Regions from separate parts of the Nocardioides campestrisoli genome, predicted to be linked through region 1. Evidence: predicted binding sites of a transcription regulator. Region 1 holds the regulator's gene; each other region holds the start of a gene.
What was found. The regulator HrcA, encoded in region 1, represses chaperone genes, less so after heat shock. The targets are predictions, from matches to a motif close to TTGGCACTCGNNNNNNNCGAGTGCCAA.
Positions count from the first base shown of each region.

Region 1 (6,854 bases):
CGTTTCCCCCTCGCACCCAGCCGCGTGGTGGGATGGCGACGTGCCCTCTGCGTTGCCTGCCGGCGAGCCCGCCCCCGAGGACGGGTCCCTGCCCCCCGAGTCCCTGGTGGGCGCCGGGGAGCGTCCCCTCGGCGTCTACGTGCACGTGCCCTTCTGCCGGGTGCGGTGCGGCTACTGCGACTTCAACACCTACACGCCCGGCGAGCTGGGGGAGGTGGGCGGCGCCACGGTCGCCTCGTACGCCGACTCGGTCGTCGCCGAGCTGCGCCTGGCCGGCCGGGTGCTCGGCGAGGAGTCGGCGCGCCGCCCGGTCAGCACGGTCTTCCTCGGCGGCGGCACCCCGACGCTGCTCCCGCCCGACGACCTCGCGACGGTGCTCGCGGCGATCGACCGGGAGCTGGGCCTGGCGCCCGACGCCGAGGTGACGACCGAGGCGAACCCCGACAGCGTCACGCCGGCCGGGCTCGCCCGGCTTCGCGAGGCCGGCTACACCCGGGTCTCGTTCGGCATGCAGTCCGCCGTCGGTCACGTGCTCGAGGTGCTCGACCGGACCCACGACCCGGCTCGCGTGCCGCTCGCGGTCGAGTGGGCCCGGGCAGCGGGCTTCGAGGAGATCAGCCTCGACCTCATCTACGGCACCCCGGGGGAGTCGCAGCAGGACTGGGCCACGTCGCTGGACGCGGCGCTCGCGTCCGCACCCGACCACGTGTCGGCGTACTCCCTGATCGTGGAGCCGGGCACCGCGCTGGCCCGCCGGGTCCGTCGCGGCGAGCTCCCGGAGCCGGACGACGACGACCTGGCGGACAAGTACCTGATGGCCGACGAGCGCCTCACCGCAGCCGGGCTGGGGTGGTACGAGGTGTCCAACTGGGCGCGTCGCCCGGAGAGCCGGTGCCGGCACAACCTGCTCTACTGGACGGGCGGCGACTGGTGGGGTGCCGGGCCCGGTGCTCACTCGCACGTCGGTGGGGTGCGGTGGTGGAACGTCAAGCACCCGGCGGCCTACCAGCAGCGGCTGGCCGCCGGGCTGAGCCCCGCCCACGGCCGCGAGCTGCTCACCGACTCCGAGCGGCACCTCGAGCGGGTCCTGCTGGAGCTGCGGCTGGTCGACGGCCTCGCGCTGGACGCCCTGGGCGAGCCCGAGCGCGACCGGGTGCCCGAGGTGGTGGCGCGGGGTCTCGTGGTGGTCGACGGCGACCGGTTGGTGCTGACCCGCGAGGGCAGGCTGCTGGCCGACGGCGTGGTCCGCCACCTCCTGGACGACTGAGCCGGAGGCTCCGGATCCGCGCCCTCAGGGGGCGGTGACGAAGTCGATGAGCTCCTCGACCCGCCCGAGCAGGGCGGGGTCGAGGTCCTGGAAGCCGCGTACGCCGCCCAGGATGTGCTTCCAGGCGCGGGCGATGTCGGCCTGGTCGCGGTGTGGCCAGCCGAGCTGCTGGCAGGTGCCCTTCTTCCAGTCGATGTGCCGCGGCACGTCTGGCCAGCGGTCGAAGCCGAGTCGCTGCGGCTTGACCGCCTGCCAGACGTCGATGAACGGGTGGCCCACGATCAGCACGTGCTTGCCCACCGCGGAGCGCATGATGCCCTGGGCGATCCGGCTCTCCTTCGACCCGGGGACCAGGTGGTCGACCAGCACGCCGACGCGGCGGTCGGGGCCCGGCTTGAAGTCCTTGAGGTGGTCGGCCAGGTCGTCGACGCCCCCGAGGAACTCGACCACCACGCCCTCGATCCGCAGGTCGTCGCCCCAGACCTTCTCCACCAGCTCGGCGTCGTGGCGGCCCTCGACGAAGATCCGGCTCTGCCGGGCGACGCGGGCCTTGGCCCCGTGCACGGCCACCGAGCCCGACGCGGTGCGGGTCGCCTTCGCCGGGGCCGCGCGCTGCACCGGCGGAGTGAGCACCACCGGGGCGCCCTCGAGCAGGAAGCCGGGGCCCATCGGGAAGGTCCGGCGGGTGAAACGCCGGTCCTCCAGGGTCACCGTCCGCAGGTCGCGGTCGATCCCGACGATCTCGCCGCACCAGCCGGTGGTGACCTCCTCGATCACCAGGCCGACCTCGGCGGGCCTGTCCTGGGCTCGCCCGCGCGCGGGGGCGCGCCAGTCGGTGGAGAGGACGTCGGAGCCGTAGCGGTCACTGGGGGAAGGCACCGGACCACGCTAGAACGGCGGCCCGGCCAGCCCGGGAAGGACGCGCGGGCAGGGGCGGATCAGCCCTCGGGAATGCCGGCCTGACCGTCCTCGCCGGCACTGTCGCCCGAGCTGTCGCCGGCGCTGTCGTCCTGGACGTCGTGCATGCCCAGCTCGTCGGGCGACCTGGTCTCCGGGTCGTCGGGGTCCAGGGGCTCGGCCAGCGGGTTGTCCTCGCCGGGTCGCACGTCCTCGGGCAGCTGGTCGTCGTCGATGCCGGCGACCGAGCGCTCGTCGGGCGCGGTGTCGCCGGCGCCGTGGTCGGCGTCCGCCTCGCTGGACTCGCTGCTGGCCTGGGGCAGGTCGGTGGGGTCGCTCATGGTCGCGTCGTACCCCGCGGTGAGGGTGGTCACACGGGTCGCGCGGCCTGGGTCAGACCAGCGGGAGCGTGCGCCGGGCCTGGGGGAGCTGGTCGTAGGCGCGGGCGACGCCCTCGGCGATGTGCTCGGGCGGGAACGGCCACGACGCCGCGGCCAGGGCCTCCGCCCGCGGAACCCCTCGTCCGGCCAGGTCGCGCAGGGTCTCCGCGACGATGCCCACGTCGCCGCGCTGCTGCTCGACGAAGTCGCGGTCCACGGGGATGCCGTGGCCGGGAACCACCACGGTGCTGCCGGAGGCCAGCCCGAGGACCATGTCCAGCGCGATCGGCCAGTCCAGGGGCCACGAGTCCGCGCCGTACCACGGCGGGGTCGCCTCCTCCACGAGGTCGCCCACGACCAGGAGGTCGGCGTCCGGCACGCGGACGACCAGGTCGCCCGCGGTGTGGGCCCGTCCGGGGTGGAAGAGCTCGACCACCCGGTCGCCCAGGTCCAGGGTGCTGACCGAGGAGAAGGTGCGGGTCGCGGTGGGGACGTCCGCGTCCTCGTGGGCGACCACCTCGGGAGCGCCCAGCGCCGTGTTCCCGCCCACGTGGTCGACGTGGTCGTGGGTGTTGACGACGGCGACCACCTCGCCGCGGCCGAGCGCCGCCACGTCGGCCGCCAGCTCGCGGCCCGCCTCCACGGACTCGCGGCTGTCGACGACCACGAGGCCGCGCTCCCCGCCGAGCACTGTCACGTTCACGTCGTAGGCGGCGTACCGTGCCACCCAGACCCGGTCGGCTACCTCGACGAGCTGCGTCATGCCGTCGAGCCTAGTCGGCGCTCGCGGGCCTAGTAGACTTGGCACTCGCGGAAGCAGAGTGCCAGCATCCGGACCGGGACAGACCCGACACCAGCGACCGCGGCACGGAGCCCGTGCCCGGCGCGAGACACCAGGATTGGAGGAGCCATGTCGGACGACCGCAAGCTCGCCGTCCTGCGTGCGATCGTGGAGGACTACGTGGCCACCGAGGAGCCGGTCGGCTCCAAGGCCCTCGTGGAACGGCACGGGCTGGGGGTCTCGCCCGCCACGGTGCGCAACGACATGGCCGCGCTGGAGGACGAGGGATTCATCCACCAGCCGCACACCAGTGCCGGCCGGGTGCCGACCGACAAGGGCTACCGCCTCTTCGTCGACCGGCTGACCACCGTCAAGCCGATGACCGGGGCGGAGAAGCGCGCCATCGCCTCCTTCCTCGACGGTGCGGTCGACCTCGACGACGTGGTCCAGCGCTCCGTGCGCACCCTCTCCCAGCTCACCCGCCAGGTGGCGGTCGTGCAGTACCCCACCCTGTCGCGCAGCACCGTGCGCCACGTCGAGGTCGTGCTCCTGGCGCCGGGCCGCCTGCTGCTGGTGCTGATCCTGTCCACCGGCCGGGTCGAGCAGCGGGTGGTCGAGCTGCCCGACGGCACCGGGGAGCTCGACGACGACCGGCTGGTCGACCTGCGCCAGCGCATCGCCCGGACCGCGTCCGGCCAGCGGATCGCGGAGGCCGCGACCGCGCTGTCGGCCCTGCTGGGCGAGGTCCCCGCTCCCGACCTGGCCCTGACCACCGCGGTCGTCGAGGCGCTCACCGACGCGATGTCCGACCACCGCCGCGACGAGCGCGTCGCGGTCGGGGGTGCGGCCAACCTGGCGCGCTTCGGCCAGGACTTCGACACCACCGTGCGGCCGCTGCTGGAGGCGCTCGAGGAGCAGGTCGTGCTGCTCAAGCTCCTCGGCGAGGTGGCGGACGCCGGTGCGGTGACGGTCCGGATCGGCCACGAGGGCCCGTACACCGAGCTCGCCGGCACCAGTGTGGTCGCCACCGGCTACGGGCCGGGCCAGGACGCCCTGGCCAGCCTGGGCATCGTGGGGCCCACCCGCATGGACTACCCCGGCACCATGGCAGCGGTCCGCGCCGTCGCCCGTTACGTCTCCCGCATCCTGGACGAGGCCTGAGCGCCCCGCCCATTCCCACCCACGACGAAGGACGAAGTTGAGCCAGGACCTCTACGAGTTGCTCGGTGTGCCCAAGGACGCCGATGCCGACACGATCAAGAAGGCCTACCGACGGCTGGCGCGCCAGCTGCACCCGGACGTGAACCCGGACCCCGAGACCCAGGAGCGGTTCAAGGAGGTGACCGGCGCCTACGAGGTCCTCTCGGACCCGCAGAAGCGGGCGCACTACGACCGCGGCGGCGACCCCTTCGGCGGCGCCGGGGGGTTCGGCCAGGGAGCGGGGTTCTCGTTCACCGACATCATGGACGCGTTCTTCGGCGGCGCCGGACCGGGCGCGGCGACCGGTGGCGGCCGCGGACCCCGCCCGCGCACCCGGCGGGGCCAGGACGCGCTGATCGCCCTCGAGATCGAGCTGGCCGAGGCCGCCTTCGGCGTGACCCGGGAGATCAAGGTCGACACCGCGGTGGCGTGCACCACCTGCCACGGCGAGGGCACCGCCCCGGGCACCCACCCGACCACCTGCGAGACCTGTCGCGGCGCCGGTGAGGTCGCCCAGGTGCAGCGCTCGTTCCTGGGCGAGATCCGCACGCTGCGCCCGTGCGCCGCCTGCCGTGGCTTCGGCACGGTCATCGCTGACCCGTGCCGGGAGTGCGCGGGTGACGGGCGGGTGCGCTCGCGGCGCACCCTCACCGTGAAGATCCCCGCGGGCGTCGACGACGGCACCCGCGTCCAGCTCGCGGAGCAGGGCGAGGTCGGCCCCGGCGGCGGGCCCGCCGGGGACCTCTACGTCGAGATCCGGGTCGCCCAGCACCCGACGTTCATCCGTGCCGGCAACGACCTGCACTGCACGGTCTCGGTGCCGATGACCGCGGCCGCGCTGGGCACCACCGTCGTCCTGCCGCTGCTGGAGGCCGACCTGCACGAGGAGGGCGAGGACAAGCCCACCACCTTCGACCTGGAGATCCGGCCCGGGACCCAGTCCGGCACCGAGCAGGTGATCCGCGGCGAGGGCGTGCCGGGCCTGCGCGGCGGGCGGGGCGACCTGGTCGTCACCGTGATCGTCGAGACGCCCACCCGCCTCGACGCCCGCCAGGAGGAGCTGCTCCGCGAGCTGTCGCAGCTGCGCGGCGAGGAGTCTCCGGAGGGCACCGTGAAGGCGTCCGGCAAGTCGGTCTTCGGCCGGCTGCGCGACGCCTTCGGGCACTGACGGCGCTCGCGATGTCGCTGCCCGTGCACCGGGTCCCCACGCTCGCCGGCGTCCGGGTCGGGGAGGTCGTCGAGGTCACCGGTGCCGAGGCTCACCACGCGGTCGCCGTACGCCGGCTCCGGGTGGGCGAGCAGGTGGTGCTCACCGACGGTCTCGGCCTGGCCGCCCAGGGCGAGGTGACCGGCACCGGCAAGCGGCTCCTGGCGGTGACCGTCTCCGCGCTGGAGCAGACGCCGCGACCCAGCCCGGCGTTCACCGTGGTGCAGGCCCTGCCGAAGGGTGACCGCGGCGAGCTGGCGGTCGAGGTGCTGACCGAGGTCGGGGTGGACGTCGTCGTCCCGTGGGCGGCCGCTCGCAGCGTCGCGGTCTGGCGCGGGGAGCGTGCGGTCAAGTCGCACGCCAAGTGGGTGGCCACGGCCGCCGAGGCGGCGAAGCAGGCGCGCCGCTCCTGGTTCCCCGAGGTGCGGGAGCTGGCCACCACCGCCGAGGTCTGCGACCTCGTCGCGGGGCTGGGCGCAGACGGCCTCGCCGTGGTCCTGCACGAGGACGCCGCCGACCCCTTGCCCGCGCTGCCGGACTCCGCGCGCGAGGTCCTGCTGGTGGTCGGCCCGGAGGGCGGGATCTCGCCCGAGGAGCTGGCGGCGCTGACCGACGCCGGGGCGCGGGTCGCCCGTCTGGGGTCCGAGGTGCTGCGTACCTCGACCGCCGGGGTCGCCGCGGTGGCGGCGCTGATGGCGCGCTCGGCGCGCTGGCGGTAGCGACCCGGTCGCCGGGGCCGACGGGCCGGCGGCAGACAGCTCGGGCCGCCGCGTGGGAGAGTGCGCTCATGAGCGATCCGAGTCCCTCCGAGACGTGCCTCTTCTGCCGGCTGGTGGCCGGTGACGTGCCCGCCGAGGTCGTCCACACCAGCGACGGCTCCGTGGCGTTCCGCGACATCAACCCCCAGGCGCCCACGCACGTCCTGGTGGTCCCGCGCGAGCACCACGCCAACGCCGTCGAGCTGGCCACCCAGGCACCCGAGGCGCTCGCGGACCTGGTGCGGGTCGCCGACGCGGTCGCCGAGGCCGAGGGGCTGGCCGGCGACTACCGGCTGGTCTTCAACACCGGGGCGGGCGCCGGCCAGACGGTGTTCCACACCCACCTGCACCTGCTCGGCGGGCG
Region 1 covers NZ_CP061768.1:2,671,870-2,678,723, reverse strand. Annotated here, with positions in the region: gene hemW (radical SAM family heme chaperone HemW) at 41-1,267, shown strand; gene H8838_RS12590 (DUF3097 domain-containing protein) at 1,292-2,146, opposite strand; gene H8838_RS12585 (hypothetical protein) at 2,206-2,505, opposite strand; gene H8838_RS12580 (MBL fold metallo-hydrolase) at 2,558-3,307, opposite strand; gene hrcA (heat-inducible transcriptional repressor HrcA) at 3,455-4,486, shown strand; gene dnaJ (molecular chaperone DnaJ) at 4,524-5,693, shown strand; gene H8838_RS12565 (16S rRNA (uracil(1498)-N(3))-methyltransferase) at 5,705-6,451, shown strand; gene H8838_RS12560 (histidine triad nucleotide-binding protein) at 6,520-6,854, shown strand, end outside.

Region 2 (6,854 bases), 630 kb from region 1:
TGCCGCACCGGATCTCCCAACGCTCGTCGCGGCAGGCCAGGTAGGCGCCGTCCTCGGGGCGGGAACGAGTCCAGCCGGAGGAGACCATCAGGCCGTCCTCCTCGACGAGCCGGACGTAGATGGTCCTGCCCTCGCCCTCGCCGCGGTCCGCCTCGTCGGGCCACAGGTCGGGGTAGTCGAGGACGACGTACGCCCCGCGGAACGGGTCGATCGGGTCCACGGGCGCCACCCGCATCAGGTAGGTGTCCCCGGTCAGCCGGGCGGAGAGCTGAGGCGCGACGGCGACGCCGGTGAGGGCGAGCTGGACGGCGGCGACGCCTGCCGCCACGGCGTACCTGTTCATCGGTCGGACTCCTGCTCGAGGGTGGCGGCCAGGTGGCGACGGGCCCGGTCGAACCCGACGCCGGCGGCGAGGAGGATCGCGCCGAGGAGCAGGAAGAGCCAGGCTCCCTGCACGATCGGGGCGAAGACGGCGAAGCTCTGCACGACCGTGAACAGGACGAGTCCCAGGGTCGCGGTGACGCTGAGCAGCGGCGCGTCCCGCAGGGTGCCGACCGCGGCGACCCCCACGGACAGAGCGACGTAGGCGGTGACCGCTACCAGCGCATGTGCCAGATCATCCAGGCCCACGGAACGGGAGTCGGCGCCGGCCGGCCAGGCCGCCAGCACGACCCCGACGGTCAGCGCGAGCGACCCGCCCAGCACCTCCCAGCGTGCCGCGACGGGGCCGACCAGGCAGGTCGCCGCGGCGAGGACCCCCGCGGCAGTGACCAGAGCAAGAGTCCAGCCGAATGAGGGGAGACCACCGTCGACGCCGACCGGGAGCCCGGCCACGAACAGGCCGCCCAGGGCGAGGCCGGCGCCGACATGGCGCCACGGGCCGGAGAAGGCCGGCAGCCACCGCTCGTGCAGCCCCGCCATGCCGAGTGCCGCGACCGCCGAGGCCGTGAGCGCCAGGACGGTGCCGGTCAAGGTCGGGTTCTGCTCGACGGCCTCCCACAGCACCCACCCGATGAAACCGGCGATTGCGACCAGCAGCGGGCCGCGGGCAGCGGTGACGTAGGCCTGGACCAGCGCGCCGAGACCCCACAGACCGACGAGTCCCGGCTCGTACGCCGGCACCTGCAGGCTCTGCGCGGCCTGGAAGATGACCGCCCCGACGCCGAACGCCGCCAGCGTGCGGACGGCGCCGACCACGACGGCCGACGTACGACGCGAGTCGAGCACCTCGGCGCCGACCAGGCAGGTCAGCCAGAGGACGACGACCGCCAGGAACCGGGTGAGAGGGGAGAGCTCGTCCAGGTTGGCGGCGACCAACCAGATCAGGCCGATGCCGAGGAACCCCGTTCCGACGGCGAGCAGCAGGCGGCCCAGCGAGAACCGCCGCGACTCGAGGTAGCGCGCGAGGACCGCCTCGGCGGTGGCCGGGTCGATCAGGCCCTCTGCCCGCCAGTCGTCGACCTGGTCCCGGAGCCAGGCCAGCTGGCCCGGCGTCGCAGGAACGGCGTACGACGCCGGCTCGCGGCGTGCGGTGGTGGGGTCCATGGGCACATCGTGGTGTCGGCGCGGCGGCGGCGCCATGAGTCGGTGTACTCATCCGCCCGGCGGGCTAGACGTGTCGTGGCCCACTAGGGTGGCGGCGTGCCGGACGAACCCTCGACGCAGCCCCCGCTGAAGGGGCGCAGCCTCACCGAGCTCGCCCAGCACTTCGGCACCGACAAGTGGGGCGTGCACCGTTACACCCCGCACTACCAGCGGTTCCTCGAGCACCTGCGCGACGAGGAGTTCACCCTGCTGGAGATCGGGGTCGGCGGCTACGCCCGCAACCGGCAGGGCGGCGCGTCGCTGAAGGCGTGGAAGTGGTTCTTCCCGAAGGCGAACATCGTCGGCCTGGACATCGAGGACAAGTCGTTCGTCGACCGCAACCGGATCACCACGTACCGCGGCGACCAGACCGACGAGGCGGTGCTGCGGCGGATCCTCGACGAACAGGGCGTCCCGCGCGTGGTGATCGACGACGGCTCGCACGTGCCCGCGCACATCCGGCGGACCTTCGAGATCCTCTTCCCGCTGCTGCCCGACGGCGGTATCTACGCGATCGAGGACACCCAGACCTCCTACTGGCCCGAGTGGGGCGGGGCCGAGGACCGGCATGCCCGCGGCACCACGATGGACCTGGTCAAGGACCTCGTCGACGGCCTCAACCACGAGGAGTACGTCGTACCGCACGAGCCGTCGTACGCCGACCGCTGGGTGAAGGCGGTGCACTGCTTCCACAACCTGGTGATCATCGAGAAGGGCGACAACCTCGAGGGCACCAACAAGTGGACGGTGCTGAGCGAGCGCTACCCCGATGGTCAGCCGAAGGGACAGCGGGACTAGACCGTTCGGGCCATTTTTGCCTGAATCTGTGTCCGGGCTCTGAGCGCGTTCGTACAGTCGTGCCGCTGTGCCCTACCCGGTGGTACCTCCACCGGGCCGCGGCCGGCGCGACTGCTTGAGGAGACCCATGTCGATACGTCGTAGGCGCCGCGGGGAGCGGGGGGCGGCCGCCGTCGAGTTCGCGCTGATCATGCCGATCCTGTTCATGCTGGTCTTCGGCATCGTGGACTTCGGTTACGCGATCAACCGGCACTCCGTCATCAACAACGCCACGCGAGACGCTGCGCGCGAGGCCAGCCTCGGGGGGGGCAAGGCCGACATCATCGCCGTTGCCCAGCAGAGTCTCGACGGGGTCGCGGGGGCGGTGGTCCAGGTGACGTGCATCAAGCCGACCAAGGCGGCGTGCGGCAGCAACTACGACGCCGATGCGGTCTCCAACGGTTGGGCGGTCGTGACCGTCAAGTACAACCACAAGATGATCACGCCGGTCAGCATCTTCTTCGGCGACTCCATCAGTCTCGATCGCACCGCGCAGATGAGGATCGAATGACCATGAACCGTTTTGTGAGGCTGTCTCGAATGTCCGAAGGTAGCCGTCGGGGCGACGATCGTGGCGCCGTCGCGATCATCATGGCGGTGGTCGTCGTGGTGCTCTTCGCTGCAGCGGCCATCGGCGTGGACATCGCCAGTCAGGTCGCCGCCAAGCAGCGTCTGCACGACACCATCGACATGGCTGCCCACGAGGCGTCGTTCAGTCTCACGACCAGCGGGTCCGCCGCCCTCGCCGCCGCGGTGGCGACTGCCAAGGCTGCGGATCCCGACTCGAGCCCGGAGGGCAAGCTCTACTGCGTGGTGGCCTCCAACACCAAGGTGAACCCGCTCGCTCCGGACTGGACGCAGATCCCCGCCACGTGCAAGCCGGGCGCAAAGACTCCCTACAACACCACCAACTACCCCCGGAAGACCCCCACCAAGGACGGGTTCACCTGCAACGAGGCCATCTGCGCGATCCCGTGCGATCCAGTCGTCGGTTCGTGCAACACGATCTCGGTGTGGGACAGCAAGACCGTGAAGTACGGCTTCGCCCCCGTGATCGGCTTCGACGAGGGCAACACGGGGGTCGTGGTCTCCACGGCGTGCGCCGGCTCCTGCGGCACCTCCACACCCAACCCGATGGACGTGGTGATCATGGCGGACCGCACTGGCTCGATGAGCGAGACCAACCGCAAGGCCATGGTCACCGGGATCGAGGGCGCCTTGAAGACGATGAACCCGCTGATGCACTACGTCGCCCTCGGGGCGCTGCACAAGTCCAAGGGGACCAGCGCCACCTGCCGGACGGATCCGCAGGACTACTCGAAGCCATCGAAGAAGAGCGGGGAGACCACCACCGCCTACAACAACCGGGTGGCCGCCGACCTCCAGGTCCAGGTGAAGGGGGGCAGTTGGGTCGCGGTCCCGTTCAGCAACAACTACCTGACCGGCGCGACCACCCCGACGCTCAACTACAGCAGTGAGCTCGTCGCCGGGGTCGGGTGCATCCGGAACGAGGCGTCCTCAGGCTCGTACAAGACGCACCCGGCGAGCGCGCTCAAGGGCGCGGCGCGCTACCTCCTCGGGTGGGACATCAACAACCTGGGATCCCTGCCTGCCGACCGTCCTGGGACTGTTCGCAAGGCGATCATCTTCGAGACCGACGGCATGCCTCAGGAGGTGCTCGACGAGCACAGCACCGGACTCAGCCTGAACACCCCCGGCGACATGGGGGTCGGGGGAGAAGAATCCAGCCAGGTGAGTCAGGCCTGCAAGAACTTCAACGACATCGCCACGCAGACCAAGGACGAGGGAGTCATCATCATCACGGTCGGCTTCGGGTCTGCCAACACGGCCAACTGCGGCAACAGCAAGAGCACGCCGAAGGTCCGTAACGCGCTGGCTGCCGCTGCGTCGCCACACCCAGGCACGGGCGAGGCGTCCAAGGCGGAGAGCGACTGCAGCACCACGAAGGAGAAGACCGACGAGAACGGCGACGGCGACTTCTACTTCTGCGCCTCCAACGGGTCCGAGCTCGGCCCGATCTTCCAGACCGCACTGGGATCGCTCTCGGGTGGCGTCAAGCTGATCCGGTTGCCGCGTTAGCTCCGCGACCCGCAACGCCCCGACCGCTCGAGCGCGGTCGGGGCGTTTGCACTCCCACCACCCGAGTGCTAAACATGGAGTTGGCACTCTCAGCATGAGAGTGACAGAAGCGGACTGGTGACGTTGAGGTCCGAAGCGCCGGCGGGAAGGGTTCGCCGGGCAGCCGGATCGTCCGTCGCGGGCAACCCATCAGGGCCGCACCCCCAAACTCCCGAAAAGGAATCACAGGAGTTATGCCGAAGCTGATTGCTTTCAACGAGGAGGCCCGTCGTGGTCTCGAGCGTGGCATGAACACGCTCGCCGACGCGGTCAAGGTGACGCTGGGCCCCAAGGGTCGCAACGTCGTCCTCGAGAAGAAGTGGGGCGCGCCCACCATCACGAACGATGGTGTGTCGATCGCCAAGGAGATCGAGCTCGAGGACCCGTACGAGAAGATCGGTGCCGAGCTCGTCAAGGAAGTTGCCAAGAAGACCGACGACGTCGCCGGTGACGGTACGACGACGGCGACCGTGCTCGCCCAGGCGATGGTCCGCGAGGGCCTGCGCAACGTGGCTGCGGGCGCGAACCCGATGGGTCTCAAGCGCGGCATCGAGGCGGCCGTCGAGGCTGTCTCCACCGAGCTCCTGAGCATGGCCAAGGACGTCGAGACCAAGGAGCAGATCGCGTCCACCGCGACCATCTCCGCCGGTGGCGACACCACGGTCGGCGACGCCATCGCCGAGGCGATGGACAAGGTCGGCAAGGAAGGCGTCATCACCGTCGAGGAGTCGAACACCTTCGGCATCGACCTCGAGCTGACCGAGGGCATGCGGTTCGACAAGGGCTACATCTCGGCCTACTTCGTCACCGACCCCGAGCGCATGGAGACGGTCCTCGAGGACCCCTACATCCTCATCGCGAACTCCAAGATCTCGTCGGTCAAGGACCTGCTCCCGCTGCTGGAGAAGGTCATGCAGTCCGGCAAGCCGCTGGTCATCATCGCCGAGGACGTCGACGGCGAGGCGCTGTCGACCCTGGTCGTGAACAAGATCAAGGGCACCTTCAAGTCCGTCGCCGTCAAGGCTCCGGGCTTCGGCGACCGCCGCAAGGCCATGCTGCAGGACATCGCGATCCTGACCGGCGGCCAGGTCATCTCCGAGGAGGTCGGCCTCAAGCTGGACACCGCGGGCATCGAGCTGCTCGGCCAGGCCCGCAAGGTCGTCATCACCAAGGACGAGACCACCATCGTCGAGGGCTCGGGCGACAGTGGCCAGATCGAGGGCCGGGTCAACCAGATCCGCGCCGAGATCGAGAAGTCGGACTCCGACTACGACCGCGAGAAGCTGCAGGAGCGCCTGGCCAAGCTGGCCGGCGGCGTTGCGGTGATCAAGGTCGGCGCGGCCACCGAGGTCGAGCTCAAGGAGCGCAAGCACCGCATCGAGGACGCCGTTCGCAACGCGAAGGCTGCCGTCGAGGAGGGCATCGTCGCCGGTGGTGGCGTTGCCCTGGTGCAGGCCGCCAAGAACGTCTTCGAGAAGCTGGACCTCTCGGGCGACGAGGCGACCGGTGCCGAGATCGTCCGCAAGGCGACCGAGGCCCCGCTCAAGCAGATCGCGATCAACGCCGGTCTCGAGGGTGGCGTCATCGCGGAGAAGGTGCGCAACCTGGAGTCGGGCCACGGCCTCAACGCGGCCACCGGCGAGTACGTCGACATGATCGCCGAGGGCATCATCGACCCGGCGAAGGTCACGCGCTCCGCCCTGCAGAACGCCGCCTCCATCGCGGCGCTGTTCCTGACCACCGAGGCCGTCGTGGCCGACAAGCCGGAGAAGGCGGCGCCCATGGGCGGCGACCCGACCGGTGGCATGGGTGGCATGGACTTCTGATCCTCGGATCAGACACGCACCATCGGCAGGGCCCTCGCTTCGGCGGGGGCCCTGCTCCCATGTCGGGGCGACCATGTCCGGCGCGCTTGTGACACTTGATGCGCCTGATGGGTGGCGTGTGTCACAGATCCGGGGCATGCTGCCTCCATGGGAGCGCAGAGGCCGGACCACGTCGCGATTGTCGGAGCTGGGATGGTCGGTCTCGCGACCGCCTGGTTCCTCCAGGAGCAGGGCGTCCGGGTCACGGTGCTCGACCGCACCGGCGTGGCCGCGGGCTCCTCGTGGGGGAACGCCGGCTGGCTGACGCCGGGGCTGGCGACGCCGCTGCCGGAGCCGGCCGTGCTCAAGTACGGCATCCGGGCGGTGGTCAGCCCCAAGTCGCCGGTCTACGTGCCGATCACCACCGACCGCCGGCTGCTCTCCTTCCTGGTCCGCTTCGCCCGCAACTCCACGATGGAGCGCTGGCGG
Region 2 covers NZ_CP061768.1:3,302,088-3,308,941, reverse strand. Annotated here, with positions in the region: gene H8838_RS15520 (GDYXXLXY domain-containing protein) at 1-343, opposite strand, end outside; gene H8838_RS15515 (DUF2157 domain-containing protein) at 340-1,545, opposite strand; gene H8838_RS15510 (class I SAM-dependent methyltransferase) at 1,642-2,382, shown strand; gene H8838_RS15505 (TadE/TadG family type IV pilus assembly protein) at 2,510-2,932, shown strand; gene H8838_RS15500 (pilus assembly protein TadG-related protein) at 2,929-4,521, shown strand; gene groL (chaperonin GroEL) at 4,755-6,386, shown strand; gene H8838_RS15490 (NAD(P)/FAD-dependent oxidoreductase) at 6,534-6,854, shown strand, end outside.
Region 2: the regulator HrcA is predicted to act here: its motif matches at 4,567-4,593, upstream of groL (chaperonin GroEL).

Region 3 (6,854 bases), 500 kb from region 1:
TGTTCCTGGTCCTGGGCCTGCTCGGTCTCGCCCACTCGCGCAAGGTCGCCCACGCGGAGGCACGCGCGGAGGCCTGAGCGGTCCGGAAGGTCGGCCCGTCCCCCTCGGGGACGGGCCGATCTGCATGTCCGGGTGGGGCAGGGGTCAGCCGAGGACCCCGGGCCCCGCCTCGTCGTCCAGCCAGTCCTGCTCGAACTCCATGGCGCTGGAGCTCGCGCCCTGCTCCTTGCCGGACCGGCGCCCTCCGGTGGCGCCGGCGGCCGAGGCGGTGCCGGTGCTCGCGCCGCGACCCGAGGACGCGTTGCTGCCGACGGCACCACGCGCACCGCCAGGAGCCCCGGCCGCCCGGCCCGTGCCCGCGGCGGCACCAGGGCGAGCCGCTGCGCCGGCCGCGCCGGCGCGTGTGCCGGAGCCGCCGACCGCACCTCGGGCGCCGGAGGTCGGAGCGCCGGTCCGCGCGCCCGACCCCGCCGCGCCGCGCGCGGCCGACCCAGCCCGCGAGGCCGCTCCCGGCGCGGAGCCGGCCCTGCCGGCGGCACCCGGGGTGGCCGCGGCGCGCGAGACGGCTCCCGCCGTACCGGCTCGGACGCTTGAGCCCGGCGCCGCGCCGGCCCTGCCGAGGGTGCCGCCAGCGGCGGCGCGGGCACCGGAGCCGATCGGTCGGACGTTGCTGGCGGCCGCACCCCGGGGTGCGGCTGCGCCGGCCGTGCCGGGTGCACCTCCTCCGGCGAGCACGGGCCCGGCGAGCGGGCCGGTTCCTGCGCCGGAGACGGCGCTACCGGCTGGCGGGGCTGCCGCGCCGGTGCTCGGAGGGGTGTACGACGGCACCGCGTTGCCGGACTGGGTCCCGCCGCCGACCCCGGTCTCGGGGGGCAGGCCTCCGGGCGTGGGGGCGGACGGCTCGGGGATCGGCAGGGGTGACCCGGGGCCCCCGGGCAGCGGGACTCCCGGAGCGGGCACGGGCGTCCCGGGGACGGGCTGACCGGGTACGGGCACGCCGGGCGTCGGAGTCGGCACGGGCGTCCCGGGGACCGGCTGGCCGGGGCCGGGGGCGACGACCTCCGTCGCCGACGGAGGGGCGCCGGGGGTCAGCGGAGGTGCCGCCGAGGGGGCTGCCGGTCCCTGGCCGCCGCCGCCCGGGTAGACCGGGTCGGGCTCGCCGTGGATCTCCTTCATGGTGCCGACGGACTGCTGGAACGCCTGCTCCAGAGCCTCCAGCGCCACCCGCGCCTTCTCCTCGTCGGCGGCCTCGGCCGCCTGGTACTGCGCGGCAGCGGTGTCGTAGTCCCGCTGGGCCGCGATGTCCTCGTCGGTCGGGGGCCCCGTCGTGGGGCGCGGCGGCACGGGCGCCGAACGCCCAGCGCCGGCTTGGAGCGAGTCGCTGATGGAGCGTGCGGTGGTCATCGCGTGCGCCACCGAGCCCAGGGTGGGAGCGGCGCTGGCGAGGATCTCGGCACGCTTGCCCATGTCCTCGGCGGCCTTCCGGAAGGCCTGGTCGATCGCCTCGCCGGTCTGGCCGCCGATCTCCTCCTTGGCCTGTGGCGAGGCGTTCTGCAGGGCGTGGCGCACCTGGTTGAGCAGTGTGGAGAGGGCGAGCCAGTCCTGCTCCACGCTGAGCGACTTGGCTTCCCGGGCGGTCTGGATTGCCTGCTTGAGGCGTGACCGGTGGTAGCGCGACACCATCAGGAGTCCTCCTCGGGCGCGGGCGTGCAGGCGTTGGTCCCGACGGTGTCGGTCTTCAGGTCGCCGCCGGTGGCGCAGGCGGCCGACTGCTCGATCATGGTCTGGATCGGCTTCAGCCGACCCGCTGCCTCCACCTCGTCCACGTCGACGACGTGCTGCTGGTGCTCCTTGATGCCGGTCTTGAAGCCGCGCAGGCCCGCGACCATGTCGACGATCGCCTGGACCACGTTGGCCTGGGCCTTCTCGGCGTGACGACCGAACTCGCCGCCCCACCAGGAGCCGCCGAAGTCGCTGCGGCTGATGTCGGTCGGCTGCTGCTGCTGCAGCTCGGCGGCATGGGTCTCGAGCATCTTGGTGATCTGGGCGATCGTGTCCTCGTCCATCTGCATGGCTCTGAGGGCGCCGATTGTCCCGATTCCGTCGATCAGCGGGATGGCTGGCATGACTTTTCTCCCCTTCGTGCCTGGTCGCCGGGGAGCGTGCCCACGTTCCGTCGCCCCCAAACCAGCGAATCTTGGCACGTTTACGGCGCCCCCGCTCGCGCCGGCCCGCGTCGGCCGGGTCGCTATCCTGTCGCCCTGATCTCGGAGGAGGGGTACCCGTGGGCCGATCCGTGCTGCGCACGATCCTGTCGTTGACCGTCCTGGCGTTCCTGGCGGGCTGCGCCCAGGACGAGGGGGCCGACGAGGGAGCCGGCGCCGGGGGAGGAGCGCCCGCGAGCGCGTCGCCCACGCCGAGCCCGGAGACCGAGGCGCCGGCGCCGTCGGCCTCGGTCGCCCCGGCCACCGGGAAGTACCTGGAGCTCGAGACCGGCAAGATGCGGGCACCCGAGGGGTGGACCCACGACGCGCTGATCAGCACCCAGATCTCGGCCAAGGACGTCGACAGCGTCAGCTGGGTGGCGATGGGGGAGATCCTCTTCGTCCGGGAGGCCCCGCTGGAGGAGATCGCCCGGGACGCGCTCTCCAGCCACAAGAACGTCTCGCCCCGGGTGCGCCGACTGCCCGACAGGACCCTCGACGGCGTGGAGGTCTACCACTTCGCCGGGATCAGGGACCGCGACGAAGTCGTCTGGTACGAGGAGTTCGGGGCGATGCACCAGGGGATGAAGCTCACGCTCTTCTTCCACCTCGACACGACGAAGTACACGACCAAGAAGGAGCGCGCCGAGTTCGTCGAGGGTGTGCTGGCCACCTTCGAGTGGGCCTGAGACGAGTGGGCCTGAGACGAGTGGGCCGGGTGGTCGCCGTGCTCAGAACGGACGCACCAGCAGCGCCCGGCCGACGCCGTCGATCCGGGTGAGCACGATCGTCGCCTCCTCGTCACCGGTCAGCGCCAGCCGCTTGCGCAGCTGCTCGGGCACCACGTCGACCCCGCGCTTCTTGATGGTCAGCGGGCCGACGTTGCGCTCGGCCAGGGCCGCCCGCAGCTGCTTCTCCCGGAACGGCAGTTCGTCGATCACGTAGTAGGCGCGCATGAACGGGCTCCGGAACGACTTGTCCGAGGTGACGTAGGCGATGTGCGGGTCCAGCAGCCCACCCTCCACCCCCGCGGCGACCGCGGTCACCAGGCCCGCCCGGATCACCGCGCCGTCCGGCTCGTAGAGGTGCTGCCCCAACGGGCGCACGGGCCGGTCCCGGCCGGCGTACGGGTCGTCCTCGGCGGTGAGCGAGGCCAGGCCGGCGCCGCTGATCACCGTGGCGCGGCGCGAGGTGGTGGCCAGGCCGGAGGACCACAGGGCGGCCTCCTTCACCTCACCCTCGTCGCTGACCCACTCCGCCTCGACACCCTCGGGCACCAGGGCGTGCGGGATCCCGGGCGCGACCTTGACGACCGCCCCCGACCCCTCCGGCCGGGCCAGCAGGGCGGTGACGAAGTCCCACGACGGGGTCCAGCCGTCCTGGTCGAAGATGCGTCCGCGGGCGCCGCGCCGGGCGGGGTCGGCGAAGACGGCGCCGAACGGGGCCAGGTCCATCCGGGTCGCGTCGGTGGCCATCGCGGCCCCCTCCAGGCCCAGGGCGGCCAGGTTGGCCTCGGCCATGGCGACCCGGACGGGGTCCAGGTCGACGCCGGCCGCCACCAGGCCGGCCCGGGCGAAGGCGATCAGGTCGCCGCCGATCCCGCACCCGAGGTCCACCACCGACGAGGGCTGCGCCGCGGCGAGCCGGGCGGCGCGGTGGTCCGCCACCCGGCGGCGGGTGGCCTGCTCCAGGGCGTCGGGGGAGAAGTACATCGAGACCGCGTCGGGGCCGAACTTCGGCACCGCGCGCACCCGCAGGGCGACCACGGTGAGCGCTGCGGCGGCCCGGTCGGGGTCGGACTCGACCCGGCGGACGGCGGCGGTGGCGCGCAGCGGGTCGGCACCGGCGTCGGCGTAGGCGTGGGTGGCCGTGTCGATCAGGCGCTGGCCGTCGTCGGTGAGCAGCCAGCGGAAGGTCTCGAGGTCCACGCCGCCATCCTGTCAGGAAGTCACCTGTCTGGCACTCGATCGGGGGGAGTGCTAACGTGGCCCTTGGCACTCTCGACCCGAGGGTGCCAGCATCTCGCAAGCGATCCGCGACCCCCGCGACGGCGCAGGTCAGGCGCGAGAGTCCCAGACAAAACTGAGTCCGCGCCCGCGGGCGCACGCTACGTGGAGAAAGTGGAGGTCGACAACGTGTCGGTCAACATCAAGCCCCTCGAGGACCGCATCGTCGTGCAGCCGCTCGACGCCGAGCAGACCACGGCCTCCGGCCTGGTCATCCCGGACACCGCCAAGGAGAAGCCCCAGGAGGGCGAGGTCGTGGCCGTGGGCCCCGGTCGGTTCAACGAGGGTGGCAGCGAGCGCATCCCCATGGACATCTCCGTGGGCGACAAGGTCATCTACAGCAAGTACGGCGGCACCGAGGTGAAGTACTCCGGCGGCGAGTACCTGATCCTCTCGGCCCGCGACGTGCTGGCCATCGTTTCCTGATCGTTCCCCGGTCCCGGACGACCACCGCCCCTCGCGCACGCCGTGTCGGTCGGTCGGTCGTCCGGGATTCGCTTTTTTCTGAGAAGGAGTCCACATGCCCAAGATCCTGGAGTTCGACGAGAGTGCTCGTCGCGCCCTCGAGCGCGGAGTCGACAAGCTTGCCAACACCGTCAAGGTGACGCTCGGCCCCAAGGGCCGCTACGTCGTCCTGGACAAGAAGTGGGGCGCGCCGACCATCACCAACGACGGTGTCACCGTCGCCCGTGAGATCGAGCTCGACGACCCGTTCGAGAACCTCGGTGCGCAGCTCACCAAGGAGGTCGCCACCAAGACCAACGACGTCGCCGGTGACGGCACCACGACCGCCACCGTGCTGGCCCAGGCGATGGTGCACGAGGGCCTGCGCGCCGTCGCCGCCGGCGCCAACCCGATGAGCCTCAAGCGCGGCATGGACGCGGCCGCCGAGGCCGTCGGCGACGCCCTGCGCGAGGCCGCCCGTGAGGTCGAGACCCGTGAGGACATGGCCTCGGTGGCCACGATCTCCAGCCGCGACGCCCACATCGGCGACCTCCTGGCCCAGGCCTTCGACAAGGTCGGCAAGGACGGCGTGATCACGGTCGAGGAGTCCAACACCATGGGCACCGAGCTGGAGTTCACCGAGGGCATGCAGTTCGACAAGGGCTACATCTCGGCCTACTTCGTCTCTGACCCCGAGCGGATGGAGGCCGTCCTCGACGACCCGTACATCCTGCTGCACCAGGGCAAGATCTCGGCGATCGCCGAGCTGCTCCCGCTGCTGGAGAAGGTCATCGCCGCGGGCAAGCCGCTCTTCATCCTCGCCGAGGACGTCGAGGGCGAGGCGCTCTCCACCCTGGTGGTCAACAAGATCCGCGGCACGTTCAACGCCGTCGCGGTCAAGAGCCCCGCGTTCGGCGACCGTCGCAAGGCGATGATGCAGGACATCGCGACCCTGACCGGCGGTCAGGTCGTGGCGCCCGAGGTCGGCCTCAAGCTCGACCAGGTCGGGCTCGAGGTGCTCGGCCAGGCGCGGCGCGTGGTGGTCACCAAGGACCACACCACGATCATCGACGGCGCCGGTGACTCCGGCGAGGTCGAGGCCCGGGTCAACCAGATCAAGGCCGAGATCGAGAACACCGACTCCGACTGGGACCGGGAGAAGCTCCAGGAGCGGCTCGCCAAGCTCGCCGGCGGTGTGTGCGTGATCAAGGTCGGCGCCCACACCGAGGTGGAGCTGAAGGAGAAGAAGCACCGGATCGAGGACGCGGTCTCCGCGACCCGTGCCGCGATCGAGGAGGGCATCGTCGCCGGGGGCGGCTCCGCCCTGGTGCACGCCGTCTCCGTCCTGGAGGACGGACTCGGCCTCACCGGTGACGAGGCGATGGGCGTGCGCGTGGTGCGCAAGGCCGCCGACGAGCCGCTGCGCTGGATCGCCGAGAACGGCGGGGTCAACGGCTACGTCGTCACCACCAAGGTCCGCGAGCTCGGGGTGGGCAACGGCTACAACGCCGCCACCGACGAGTACGGCGACCTGGTCGCCCAGGGCGTGCTGGACCCGGTCAAGGTGACCCGGTCCGCCCTGGTCAACGCGACCTCCATCGCGGGCATGCTGCTCACCACCGAGACCCTGGTGGTGGACAAGCCCGAGGAGGAGGACGACGCTCCGGCGGCCGGTCACGGCCACGGGCACGGTCACTGACCGCGTCTGACTCGTCAGCCGAACGGCCCGTCACCCCGAGGGGTGACGGGCCGTTCGTCGTCCCGGGCCTCAGCAGGCGGGCTGCGGGGTGGCCCGGTCTGCGCTCTTGAGCCGCCAGATGCGCTGGGCGTCCCCGCACTCCGGCACCACGTCGTCGTACTTCTCCCGGACCGCGGCGCGCAGGCGGGCGCCGGCCTCCTGGTTCCAGGCTCCGAAGTACGCCGCCTCGACCAGCCAGGTGGGGGCGTCGGGCCCCTCGACCAGCTCGGTGAGCTCGTCCAGGTCGGGGTCGAGCGTCCGCATCGGAAGGCTCCACAGGTGGGTGTACGGGGAGGACAGGCCGCTGGTGAGCTGGATGTCCGCCTGCCCGCCGTAGACGACCAGGGTGTCCCCGGGCTGGGAGACCTCGCCGATCGCCCGGCCGGTGTCGTCGGCGTGGATGCTGCTGATCCAGGCCGGGCTGAAGACCAGCCAGGCGACCATGCCCACGGTGCAGGAGAG
Region 3 covers NZ_CP061768.1:3,174,401-3,181,254, reverse strand. Annotated here, with positions in the region: gene H8838_RS14875 (hypothetical protein) at 1-77, shown strand, start outside; gene H8838_RS14870 (hypothetical protein) at 145-1,683, opposite strand; gene H8838_RS14865 (hypothetical protein) at 1,683-2,072, opposite strand; gene H8838_RS14860 (hypothetical protein) at 2,285-2,893, shown strand; gene H8838_RS14855 (class I SAM-dependent methyltransferase) at 2,936-4,132, opposite strand; gene groES (co-chaperone GroES) at 4,340-4,636, shown strand; gene groL (chaperonin GroEL) at 4,731-6,353, shown strand; gene H8838_RS14840 (hypothetical protein) at 6,423-6,854, opposite strand, start outside.
Region 3: the regulator HrcA is predicted to act here: its motif matches at 4,161-4,187, upstream of groES (co-chaperone GroES).